3 regions of the Microbacterium sp. JZ37 genome follow, and region 1 is predicted to be linked to each of the others. Evidence: predicted binding sites of a transcription regulator. Region 1 holds the regulator's gene; each other region holds the start of a gene.
What was found. The regulator LexA, encoded in region 1, represses DNA repair genes until DNA is damaged. The targets are predictions, from matches to a motif close to TCGAACANNTGTTCGA.
Positions count from the first base shown of each region.

Region 2: the regulator LexA is predicted to act here: its motif matches at 1,286-1,301, upstream of GC092_RS00515 (HNH endonuclease signature motif containing protein).
Region 3: the regulator LexA is predicted to act here: its motif matches at 1,200-1,215, upstream of GC092_RS10025 (DnaE2-dependent mutagenesis accessory factor ImuA').

Region 1 is NZ_CP045253.1:2,375,462-2,378,730, reverse strand. Features, by position in the region: gene GC092_RS11015 (alpha/beta hydrolase family protein) at 1-629, opposite strand, end outside; gene GC092_RS11010 (methylenetetrahydrofolate reductase) at 775-1,713, shown strand; gene lexA (transcriptional repressor LexA) at 1,783-2,466, opposite strand; gene GC092_RS11000 (LysM peptidoglycan-binding domain-containing protein) at 2,718-3,071, shown strand; gene GC092_RS10995 (histidinol-phosphate transaminase) at 3,099-3,269, shown strand, end outside.
Region 2 is NZ_CP045253.1:111,137-114,405, forward strand. Features, by position in the region: gene GC092_RS00515 (HNH endonuclease signature motif containing protein) at 1-1,275, opposite strand, end outside; gene GC092_RS00520 (M20/M25/M40 family metallo-hydrolase) at 1,486-2,838, opposite strand; gene GC092_RS00525 (adenylosuccinate synthase) at 3,068-3,269, shown strand, end outside.
Region 3 is NZ_CP045253.1:2,163,935-2,167,203, forward strand. Features, by position in the region: gene GC092_RS10020 (hypothetical protein) at 1-1,095, shown strand, start outside; gene GC092_RS10025 (DnaE2-dependent mutagenesis accessory factor ImuA') at 1,226-2,017, shown strand; gene GC092_RS10030 (DNA polymerase Y family protein) at 2,014-3,269, shown strand, end outside.

The DNA.
Region 1 (3,269 bases):
CGCACGCGCCCATCCGATTCGATGCGCCCGACGCGCAGCTCCGCGGCATCCCACGGCATGTCCGGATGGTCCCACGCGATCCACGCGAGCCGGCCAGCGCGCGGTGCGGGGTAGGCGACGAAGTCGCTCCCTGCGACGACGCTCACGATCGCGGACGCGTCCTCCGCCGCACTGCCGTCGAGCGGGATGACGACGATGTCGCGACGGGGAGCCCCCGTGGCGCCCTGCGTCTCGCGGACCGCCCACAGCCGGCCCTCCGCGAGGACGAGGTCGCCGAACGCCATGCCGGTGCCCGCGGGCGTGAGCGGGATGGGCTCCGCATCGGTCGTGCGCAGGTACACGCGCTGATCCGACTGCTCGACGAAGAGGAGCGCGCCGTCGTCGGCCGCGGTCCACGCGCCGCCTCCGTACTCGTGGACGCGCGACCGCGCGCTCCACGGCGCGGGAAGAACGCTCGCGCCGTCGCTCGCCCGCAGCACCGCTGTGCGCCCCCGCTCGGCCGCGACTCCCTCGGCCCACCACACGTCGCCCCCGACGAACCGCGCGTCGCCGAGGCGCGGGGAGTTCCCCGCGATGTCGGACGCCGCGATGGGCGACGGCCACGAGCCGAACGGGAGCGTCTGCGTCATGTCCTCCACGGTAACCGGCGACGTTCCGACACGGAGCGTCACAGATGCTCCCGCGCCCGCGCGCGGGCGACTACGGTCGGGAGAGGAGAGGCCGGATGCGGCGGCAGGGGATCGCCGCGGCGACCGGAGAGCACGGAGGAGGGACATGGCGACGTCGGCCACGCCGTTCTCGTTCGAGCTGTACCCGCCGCGCACGCCCGCGCGCACCGCGGCTCTCGAGGAGACCATCCGCCGCCTGGCCGCAGCAGGCCCGGACTTCCTCTCCGTCACGTACGGCGCGGGCGGCTCCACGGGCGGTGCGTCGCTACGCGTGCTGCGGTGGATCCGCGAGAACACGGACGTCGAGCCGCTCGCTCACCTCACGTGCGTCGGCAACGACTACGCGACGGCGAGCGCCCTCATCCGCGAGTTCCTCGACGCGGGCATCCTCAGCTTCCTCGCCATCCGCGGCGACCCGCCCGCCGGGAAGGATGAGGACGACGCGTTCCTGGGCGACCTGCGGACCTCGGCCGAGCTGGTCCAGCTCATCCACCGCGTGCAGGCCGAGCGCGCTCCCTACGGCGAGACGACGATCCCGGGCGTTCCCGAGGCGGTGCGGGTGGACCGCGCCCCGCGTGCGCGCACGCTCGTCGCGGCCTTCCCCAACGGGCATCCGCGCTCGCGCCATCCGCTCGAGCACCTCGATGCGCTCCTCGCGAAGCAGGCGGCCGGCGCCGAGGCGGCGATCACCCAGCTCTTCTTCCATGCCGACGACTACCTGCGCTTCGTCGATCGCGCCCGGGCCGCGGGCGTGACCATCCCGATCCTCCCCGGCATCATGCCCGTGACCTCTCCCGCCAAGCTCGCGCGCATGCTCGAGCTCACGGGCGAGCCCCTGCCGTCGGAGCTGTCGATCGCGCTCGAGGTCGAGCCGACCCCCGAGGGCCGCAGGGAGATCGGCATCGCCTACGCGGCGGACCTCGCGCGCGAGGTGCTCGCCGGCGGGGCCCCGGGCATCCACCTCTACGCCTTCAACGAGCACGAGACCGTGCTCGCGGTGCTGCGCGAAGCCGGGGTCGCGCTGCGCGAGACCGCGGCTTCCTGACCGCCGGTTCGCTCCCGGCACACGAGGAGGGCGGGAGCCGACCGGCTCCCGCCCTCCTCGTCTGCGCCGTCAGACCGCGCGCAGGATGGCGACGACCTTGCCGAGGACCACAGCGTCGTCGGCGAGGATCGGCTCGAACGCCGAGTTGCGCGGGAGGAGCCAGGTGTGGCCGTCGCGCTGACGGAACGTCTTGACGGTCGCCTCGCCGTCGACCATGGCCGCGACGATGTCTCCGTTCTCCGCCGTGCCCTGCGACCGGATGACGACCCAGTCGCCGTCGCAGATCGCCGCGTCGATCATCGACTCGCCGCTGACCTTGAGCATGAACAGCTCGCCCTTGCCGACGAGCTGTCGGGGGAGGGGGAAGATCTCCTCGACCTGCTGCTCGGCCGTGATCGGGACGCCGGCGGCGATGCGGCCGACCAGCGGCACGAGAGCGGCGTCGCCGACCGCGGGGCCCGAGTCGGCCGGGTTCTCGGCCGCCGAGCCCGGGAGATCGATGAGCACCTCCATCGCGCGGGTCTTCCCGGGGTCGCGACGCAGGTAGCCGCTCAGCTCGAGCTGCCCGAGCTGATGCGTCACGCTCGAGAGCGACTTCAGTCCGACCGCGTCGCCGATCTCGCGCATGCTCGGCGGGTAGCCGTTGTGCTGGATGGAGCGCTGGATGACCTCGAGGATGGCCAGCTGCTTGTCGCTCAGGTTCTTGCGCCGCCGCGTGCGCGGCTTCTCCTCGCGCGTGCCCGCATCCGTCATGTCGTGCTCCTTCGCTGCCCCGCTCGAATGTCGGAGGTGCGTGATGTGGTGGTCCCGTCAGGACGACGCTAGCGGATCTCGACGGGATTCCGGGAGATTTGTTCGAGCGTGTCTCGCAGAAGTCGCGAAACCCGTTCGAAGAGAGTTCTTGACACCGCGACCACATCGAAGATAGGTTCGGAACATCACTTCGGGTCCGTCTCTCCCGGCCGAGCAGACGGACTCGAAGTGATCTACAGGAAGGAACCGCCATGCGCACGACCAGCTCCGCTCCGGCACGCTCGACCCGCCTCCGACTCACGGTGCGCGGCCGCCGGGTCCTCGCCGCGCTCGCCGCGGCTCCGCTCGTCGCGGCGATCGGATTCGGGGTGCTCAGCGGCGGCGCGGCCCTCGCCTCGCGCGAGGACAGTGCGCCTGCCGGCACCTTCGACACCGTCACGGTCATGGCGGGCGACACCCTGTGGGACATCGCGCAGGCGGTCGCCCCCGAGGCGGACCCGCGCGACGTCGTCGACGAGATCCTGCACCTCAACCAGCTCCCGGGGAGCGACATCGCCGCGGGGCAGGAGATCGCCATCCCCGCCGCCTACTCGACGGGCGAGTGAGTCCGTCGCGCGCTCTAGCATGGACGGGTGACCGTCTCTCTCGATGACCTCCCCCTGCGCGACGACCTCCGCGGACAGCAGCCCTACGGCGCTCCGCAGGCGCCGCTGCCCGTCGCGCTGAACGTCAACGAGAACACGCACCCGATCCCCGACGAGGTCGCCGACGACATCGCGGACTCGGTGGCCCTCGCGCTGCGG
Region 2 (3,269 bases), 1.2 Mb from region 1:
GATGCTGCGCAGTTCGAGGATGCGCCCTTCGGGGGTGAAGAGGGCGCGGAGGATGTCGCCGGTGCATCCGATCCGGCGGGCCACGGTGGCGGGGACGGGCGCGTCGACGCCGTCGAGGTGCGCGATGCCGCGCCGGCCGGCGCCGGTGTCGGTGTCTGTGGTGGTGAGGTCGTCGGCGGTGATGTGGATCATGACGGTGGGGGCGGCGCCGCCGAGGGCGGGGGTCTCTGCGGCGCGTGAGGCGGCCTGGATCATCGCGAAGAACGCGTCGTGGCGTTTCTGCCCGGGCGAGCGGGTGTCCGGCATGACCGGACCGAACTCCGCGCCATCCGCGCCCGGGTCGTCGCTCGGATCGACTTCGCCTGAGCCCGTGTCGCGGGTTTCGGTGAAGGTGACGTTGCGGGCGGGGTTGGTGTGGGCGGAGAGGAGGTTCTGCAGGAGGGCGCCGGCTTCGGGGACGAGGGTGCCGTTGACGCGGAAGGCTCCGCTGGGCAGGGGTGTGAGGGTGAGGGTGCGTTCGCGTTCGGGCCGGTCGGGGTCGGGTTCGGTGCCGTCGGCGGTGAGCACGTCGATCCACGCCTGCGCGTGCACGTTCACCGACAGCGGCGGGACCGGCGCGAGCTCCTCCAGCGGATCCCGCCCCGCCATCGCGTCCGCGTCGCCGACGCCCGCCTCCATACCCGTGTCCGTGTCGGGGCCGGTGTCCGTGTCGGTGTCGGTGTCCGGGTCGGGGTCGGTGTCGGGGGTGATGGTGCCGGTGGCGAGGGCGACGAGGTGGCGTTCCATGAGCTCGACCCGGTCGGGGTGCCCGCCGCCGCGGCGGGCGGTGTCGACGGCCTTCACGATCCCCGCGGCCGCTTCCGCGCCGAGCAGCCCGGACGCGAGCCCGGCGGCCACGTGCACGCACCGGGGATCGAGGTCCTGCCCGGTCAGGGTGGTGCGGGTGCGGGTGGCTTCATCCAGCCGCACCCGCCCGCGCAGCTCCCGGTTCGACGCCCCGGTGAGCCGTTCGAGCAGCTCGAGCCCGGTGCGGCACCCGTACCGGCCCGCGAGCGGGTCGTCGTCACCGCGGCGGGAGCGGGCATCGATCTCTCCCGCGACCCGGGTGCGCAGCGCATCGAGCGTGCGCCCGAGGTGCTCGACCTCCCCCGCGAGCGCGATCAGGTCCGCGTCCGTCACCCCGCGCACGCTCTCGGCCAGGCCTTCCAGTCGCGTCAGCGCGTCCCGGACCGCCACGCCCGGGAAGAGAGGTTCGAATCCTGGCTCCTTCGCCATGCATTCAGCATAGAACATCGATACGACGAACGCAACACTTTTCTTCCCCTGATCGGGATGTTTCTGCGACGAGCGCTAGCACACACCACCGACATCCACCCAGCACACCAGACGACAGCACACCAGACGACAGGCACACCAGACGCCTGCACACCAAACGACAGCGCACCTCGGCACGCAGCCGCGTGCGCAGGGGAGATGCGGGTGCGCTCAGCGCTTCACGCGCACGCCGTGATCCCGCCCGAGGAACTCGCGCACGACGTGGTCGATCGCGTCCACCGTGAGGTCGAGCGACTCGAGGTCGATGCGCTCGTTGTGCCCGTGGAAGAGGGTGCGGAACTTGCCGTAGTCCCAGCGGTCGCTGAGCACGCCGAAGCCGTAGGCCGGCACGCCGCGCAGGCGGTAGAAGCGCCCATCCGTGCCGCCCGCGGCGAGCATCGGCAGCAGGTCGGCGTCGGGGCGCGCGCGCCGGACCGCCCCGCGCAGCACGTCGAAGAGAGGAGTGTCGGTGGGCGAGACGGTCGACTGCACGAACTCGTCGCCCTCGATGCGCACGTTCTCGAGCAGGTCGCCGAGCGCCTCGCGCAGATAGCCGTCGATATCCGCCGCGTCGACATCGGGGAGGACGCGGATGTCGAGACGCACGGTCGCCTCGCCGGGGATCACGTTGAGCTTGTCGCCCGCGTGCACGACGTTCGGCGAGATGGTCGTGTGCGTCGACGCGTGCGCGAACCCCTGCAGCAGGCCGGTCGCGGGCAGGCCCTCGTAGAGGCGCTCGGGATCCTGCAGCTTCGCGGTCGTCTCCGCGTCGAGCTCGAGCGCGTCGGCGTACGCGTGCCACTGCGGCGTGATCACGGTCGGCGTGCGGAACCGCGCGATGCGCGCGACGGCCTCGGCCGCGATGACGGCGGCGTTGCGCGACCCCCACGGGGCTGATCCGTGGCCCGGGACGCCCGTGACGCGCAGCGTGCGCGGCGCCTGGCCCTTCTCGCCGATCATGATGCCGATCGCGGGCTTGCCGCCGGCCGGGGCGCCGCCCGACTCGGTCAGCACGTAGTCGGCGTCGATGAGGTCGAGCCGGTGCTCGGTGAGCCAGCCGGCGCCGTAGTGGCCGCCGTTCTCCTCATCGGCGACGGCGGCGAAGACGAGGTCGCCGCGCGGGCGGAACCGCTGCCGTGCGATCTCCCGCGTCACGACGGCGTAGGCCGCCGTGAGGTTGAGCATGTCGATCGCGCCGCGGCCCCACAGCACGCCGTCGACGATCTCGCCGCCGAACGGATCGCGCTCCCATCCGGCCTCCTCGACGGGCACGACGTCGGTGTGCCCGAGAAGGGCGAGGGAGGGCGCGTGCGGGTCGGTGCCCGGGATGCGGATGATGAGGCTGCCGCGGCCCGGGTGCGGCTCGACGACGACGCCGTCGAGCCCGGACCCCTCGAAGAAGCTCTGCAGGGTGCGCACCTGGCGGATCTCGTGGCCGGAGTCCGGACGGCCGTCGTTCACCGCCGCGTTGCGGATCATCTCCTGCAGAAGCTGAGCCGTCTGCAGCCCGAGGCGCGCGCTCATCGCGCCGCCGCCATCCGCGCCGGCTGGAGAGGGAGGTTCCACATGCGCATCCCCTCGACGGTATCGGAGAACGCTGGCAATCCCGAGGCCGATGACGCCCCGTGGCAGCTCAGCGGGCGCCGCGGACCGCCCCCGATAGGATGGCCAGGGAGAGCGCCGCGGCACACGCACGCCTCCGCCGGGAGCCGTTCCGGGCATCCGGGCACAACGACCCATCAGGGGGTATTCCATGCCGGGCATCGTGATCGTGGGCGTCCAGTGGGGCGACGAGGGCAAGGGCAAGGCGACCGATCTGCTCGGCGAGCGGACCGACTGGGTCGTCAAGTTCAACGGCGGCAACAACGCCGGGCACACCGTCGTCATCGGCGACGAGAAGTACGCCCTGCACCTCCTGCCCTCCGGCATCCTGAGCCCCGGCGTGAACCCCGTCA
Region 3 (3,269 bases), 210 kb from region 1:
TTCTCGATCTTCGTCGGCGACCGCTTCACGTGGATCTGGATCACCGCGATCATCGTCCTGTCGACCCTCTTCCCCCTCGTGCTCGTCGCGCGGTCGATGGGCTCCCTCGCGGGGCTCCATCCGAAGAAGATCGAAGCCGCCAGGGCCGCGGGGCGCTTCGCCCCCGCCCGCATCGACGCGCTCCGCCGCACCGGCACGACGATCAACGACCAGCCGGTGTGCGAGATCGACGTGTCGGTCGCGCCGGCCGACCGCCCCGCCTACCGCACGACCATCCGCCAACTCGTCGACATCGTGCGGATCCCGCAGTACCAGCCCGGGGCATCCGTGACCGTCGCGCGCCTCGAGGCGGATGCGCCCGAGGTCGCGATCATCGAGGACGAGGTGCCGGATGCCGCGCGACTGTCGCGCCTGCCCGCACGCGAGCACGTGGCCGAGTGGCAGGATGGCCCGGTCGTGCTGGGCGCGGAGCGCGCGCCGCGCAGGCGCAAGGGAGATCCGATCATCGGCACGGGCCCGAAGGGCCGCGGATGGCGGATCGCCGCCTACGTGGTGCTCGCCCTGGTCGGTGCGGCAGCCGTGCTCGTGCCGGTGGCCGACGACGTTCGGGCCGAGACGCTCACGATCATCACCGGCGAGGACCACGCGTCGATGTTCGCGGAGGGGCGCGTGCAGCGCGCCCTCGCCGCGATCGAGGAGGCCGCGGGAACGGATGAGACGGTGCAGGTGCTCGTGTACGAGGAGTACGTGTCCGCCGACATGGCGACCGCACCGGGCTCCGACCGGTTCGACACCTTCTTCTACCGGGGCGGCACCGTCGAGAACCAGGGGCCGGCGTCGATCCAGCCGGAGAACCCCGATGCGGAGCGCTTCCGCTTCGACGACATCGCGTGGGCGGCGTTCCCCGAGCTGCTCGCGCAGGCGCTCGACGAGGCCGGCCTGACGCGCGACGAGCTCGTCGACGGGCCGTACATGTTCGTCGAGCGCGGCTACGAGGAGGGCGCCCCGGTCGGCATCTCGATCTCCTTCGGCGACGGCTACGCGGACTACGCGTTCATCGGGTCAGCGGACGGCGCGTTCCTCGGCGCCCGCTGAGGCGGATCTCCGAGGCGACCAGCACCCCTTCTCCCCTCTCACCGTCCTCTCGACCGCGATGTCGGAGGCTGGAAATAGTGTTCGAACAACTCCTCTGGCGGAGCTAGAACATACTTTCTAGAATGGTGGGATGGGGATGGCGCTTCCGGTCGAGGTGCTGCGGCTGCAGACCGAGATCAGCAGGATGCAGCGGGCGAGCGCCCGCGTCACGGCGCTGCCCGTGCACGACGCGCTCGCGCCCCTGTTCCCCGAGGGAGGCCTGCGCCCCGGCGCCGTCTACACGCTCGATCCCGCGGCGAGTCTGCTGCTGGCCCTGCTCGCCGAGCCCTCGCGAGCGGGCTCCTGGTGCGCGGTCGTGGGGATGCCCGAGCTCTCGGCGGAGGCGGCCGAGGCCGCGGGCGTCGACCTGTCGCGCTTCGCGCTCGTCCCCGAGCCCGGCGACCGCTGGCTCGCCGCGGTGTCCGCGATCGCCGAGGTCTTCCCCGTGGTCGCGGTGCGCCCCGCCGGGAGCCCGCGCGATGCCGAGGTCGCGCGCCTGACCGCGCGACTGCGCGACCGAGGCGGCGTGCTGCTCGTGACGGGGCCCTGGCCGCAGGCCGAGGCGACGCTGCACCTCGAAGATCCCGTGTGGTCCGGCCTCGGCGAGGGCCACGGTCTGCTCACGGCGCGCACCGTCACGGTGTCGTCGTCGGGGCGGCGCTCCCCCGTCCCGAAGCGCGTGCGCGTGCAGCTGCCCGGGCCGCAGGGCGCCCCTGTCGCGGTGTCCCGTCCGGCTCTCGTGCCCGCGGTGGTGCCCGTCCCGGCAGCGGAGGAGCGGATCGACGCGGCGGCGGCCGAACGCGCCGAGCGCGCTCGCGCGGTGCTCGCCCGCGCCGAGCAGAAGACGCGCGCGGCGCGACGCGGATTGGCGGCTGTCGGATGACCAGGGCCATCGTCGTGTGGCTGCCGGACTGGCCGGTCACCGCGCACCTGCGGACCGTGTCGCGCGACGCGGCACGCCGGGCCGCACGCGACCCGCGGGCACGCCAGGCGAGCACTCCCGCGACCGCCGCGCCGGCGACCGCCGCTGCGACGGTCGCCGCCGCTCCGCCGGTCGCGATCCTGCATGCCAACCGCGTGGTCGCCTGCTCGGCGGCGGCGCGCGCCGAGGGGGTGCGCCGCGGACAGCGCCGCCGCGACGCGCAGGCGGCCTGCCCCTCCCTGCAGCTCGCCCCGGCCGATCCAGGGCGCGACGAGCGCGCGTTCCTGCCCGTGCTCACGCGCCTCGACGAGCTCACCCCCGGTGTGCAGCCCTTGCGGCCGGGCCTCGCCGCAGTGCGGGCTCGGGGCCCCGCCCGCTTCTACGGCGGGGAGGAGCCCGCCGCCCTCGCCCTCATCGAGGCGCTCACGGCGATGGGGCTCCCAGGAGCCCGCGCCGGCGTCGCCGACGGCGTCTTCACCGCCGAGCGCGCCGCCCGCCTGACGCGCGCGGACGCCCCCGTCCGCTGCGTGCCGCCTGGAGCATCCGCCGACTTCCTCGCGCCCCTCTCCATCGCAGCCATCGAAGACGACGCTCTCGTGGGGCTGCTCGCGAAGCTCGGCGTGCAGACCCTCGGCGATTTCGCCGCGCTCGACGGCGAGCAGGTCCGCGCACGACTCGGCGAGCACGGCGTGCGGCTGCACGATCTCGCACGCGGCGCGGACTCCCGTCCCGTCGAGCCGCGCACGCCGCCGCCCGAGCTCGCGCGCGAGCTCGATCTCGAGCCGCCGCTCGAGCTCGCCGATCAGATCGCCTTCGCCGTGCGCCAGACGTGCGACGACGTCTGCACCGCCCTCGGCGAAGCCGGGCTCGTCTGCACCGAGGCCCGGATCATCCTCACCGACGACCGCGGCACGCGCAGCGAGCGCGTGTGGCTGCATCCCACGCGGTTCGACCCCGCGGCCCTCGTCGACCGCGTGCGCTGGCAGCTGCAGGCTGCCGCCGACGACGGCGGCGGCGACCTCGTCGGCGGCATCGCGCACGTCCGCATCGAGCCCGAGGCCGTCGACGACAGCGTGCATCACCAGCCGGCGCTCATCGGCCAGGGCCCCGACGAGCGACTCCATCACGCGATGTCGCGCGTGCAGGCGATGCTCGGGCACCGCGGCGTCGTCACCCCTGCCGTCGGCGGCGGGCGCTGGCTGCAGGAGCGCGA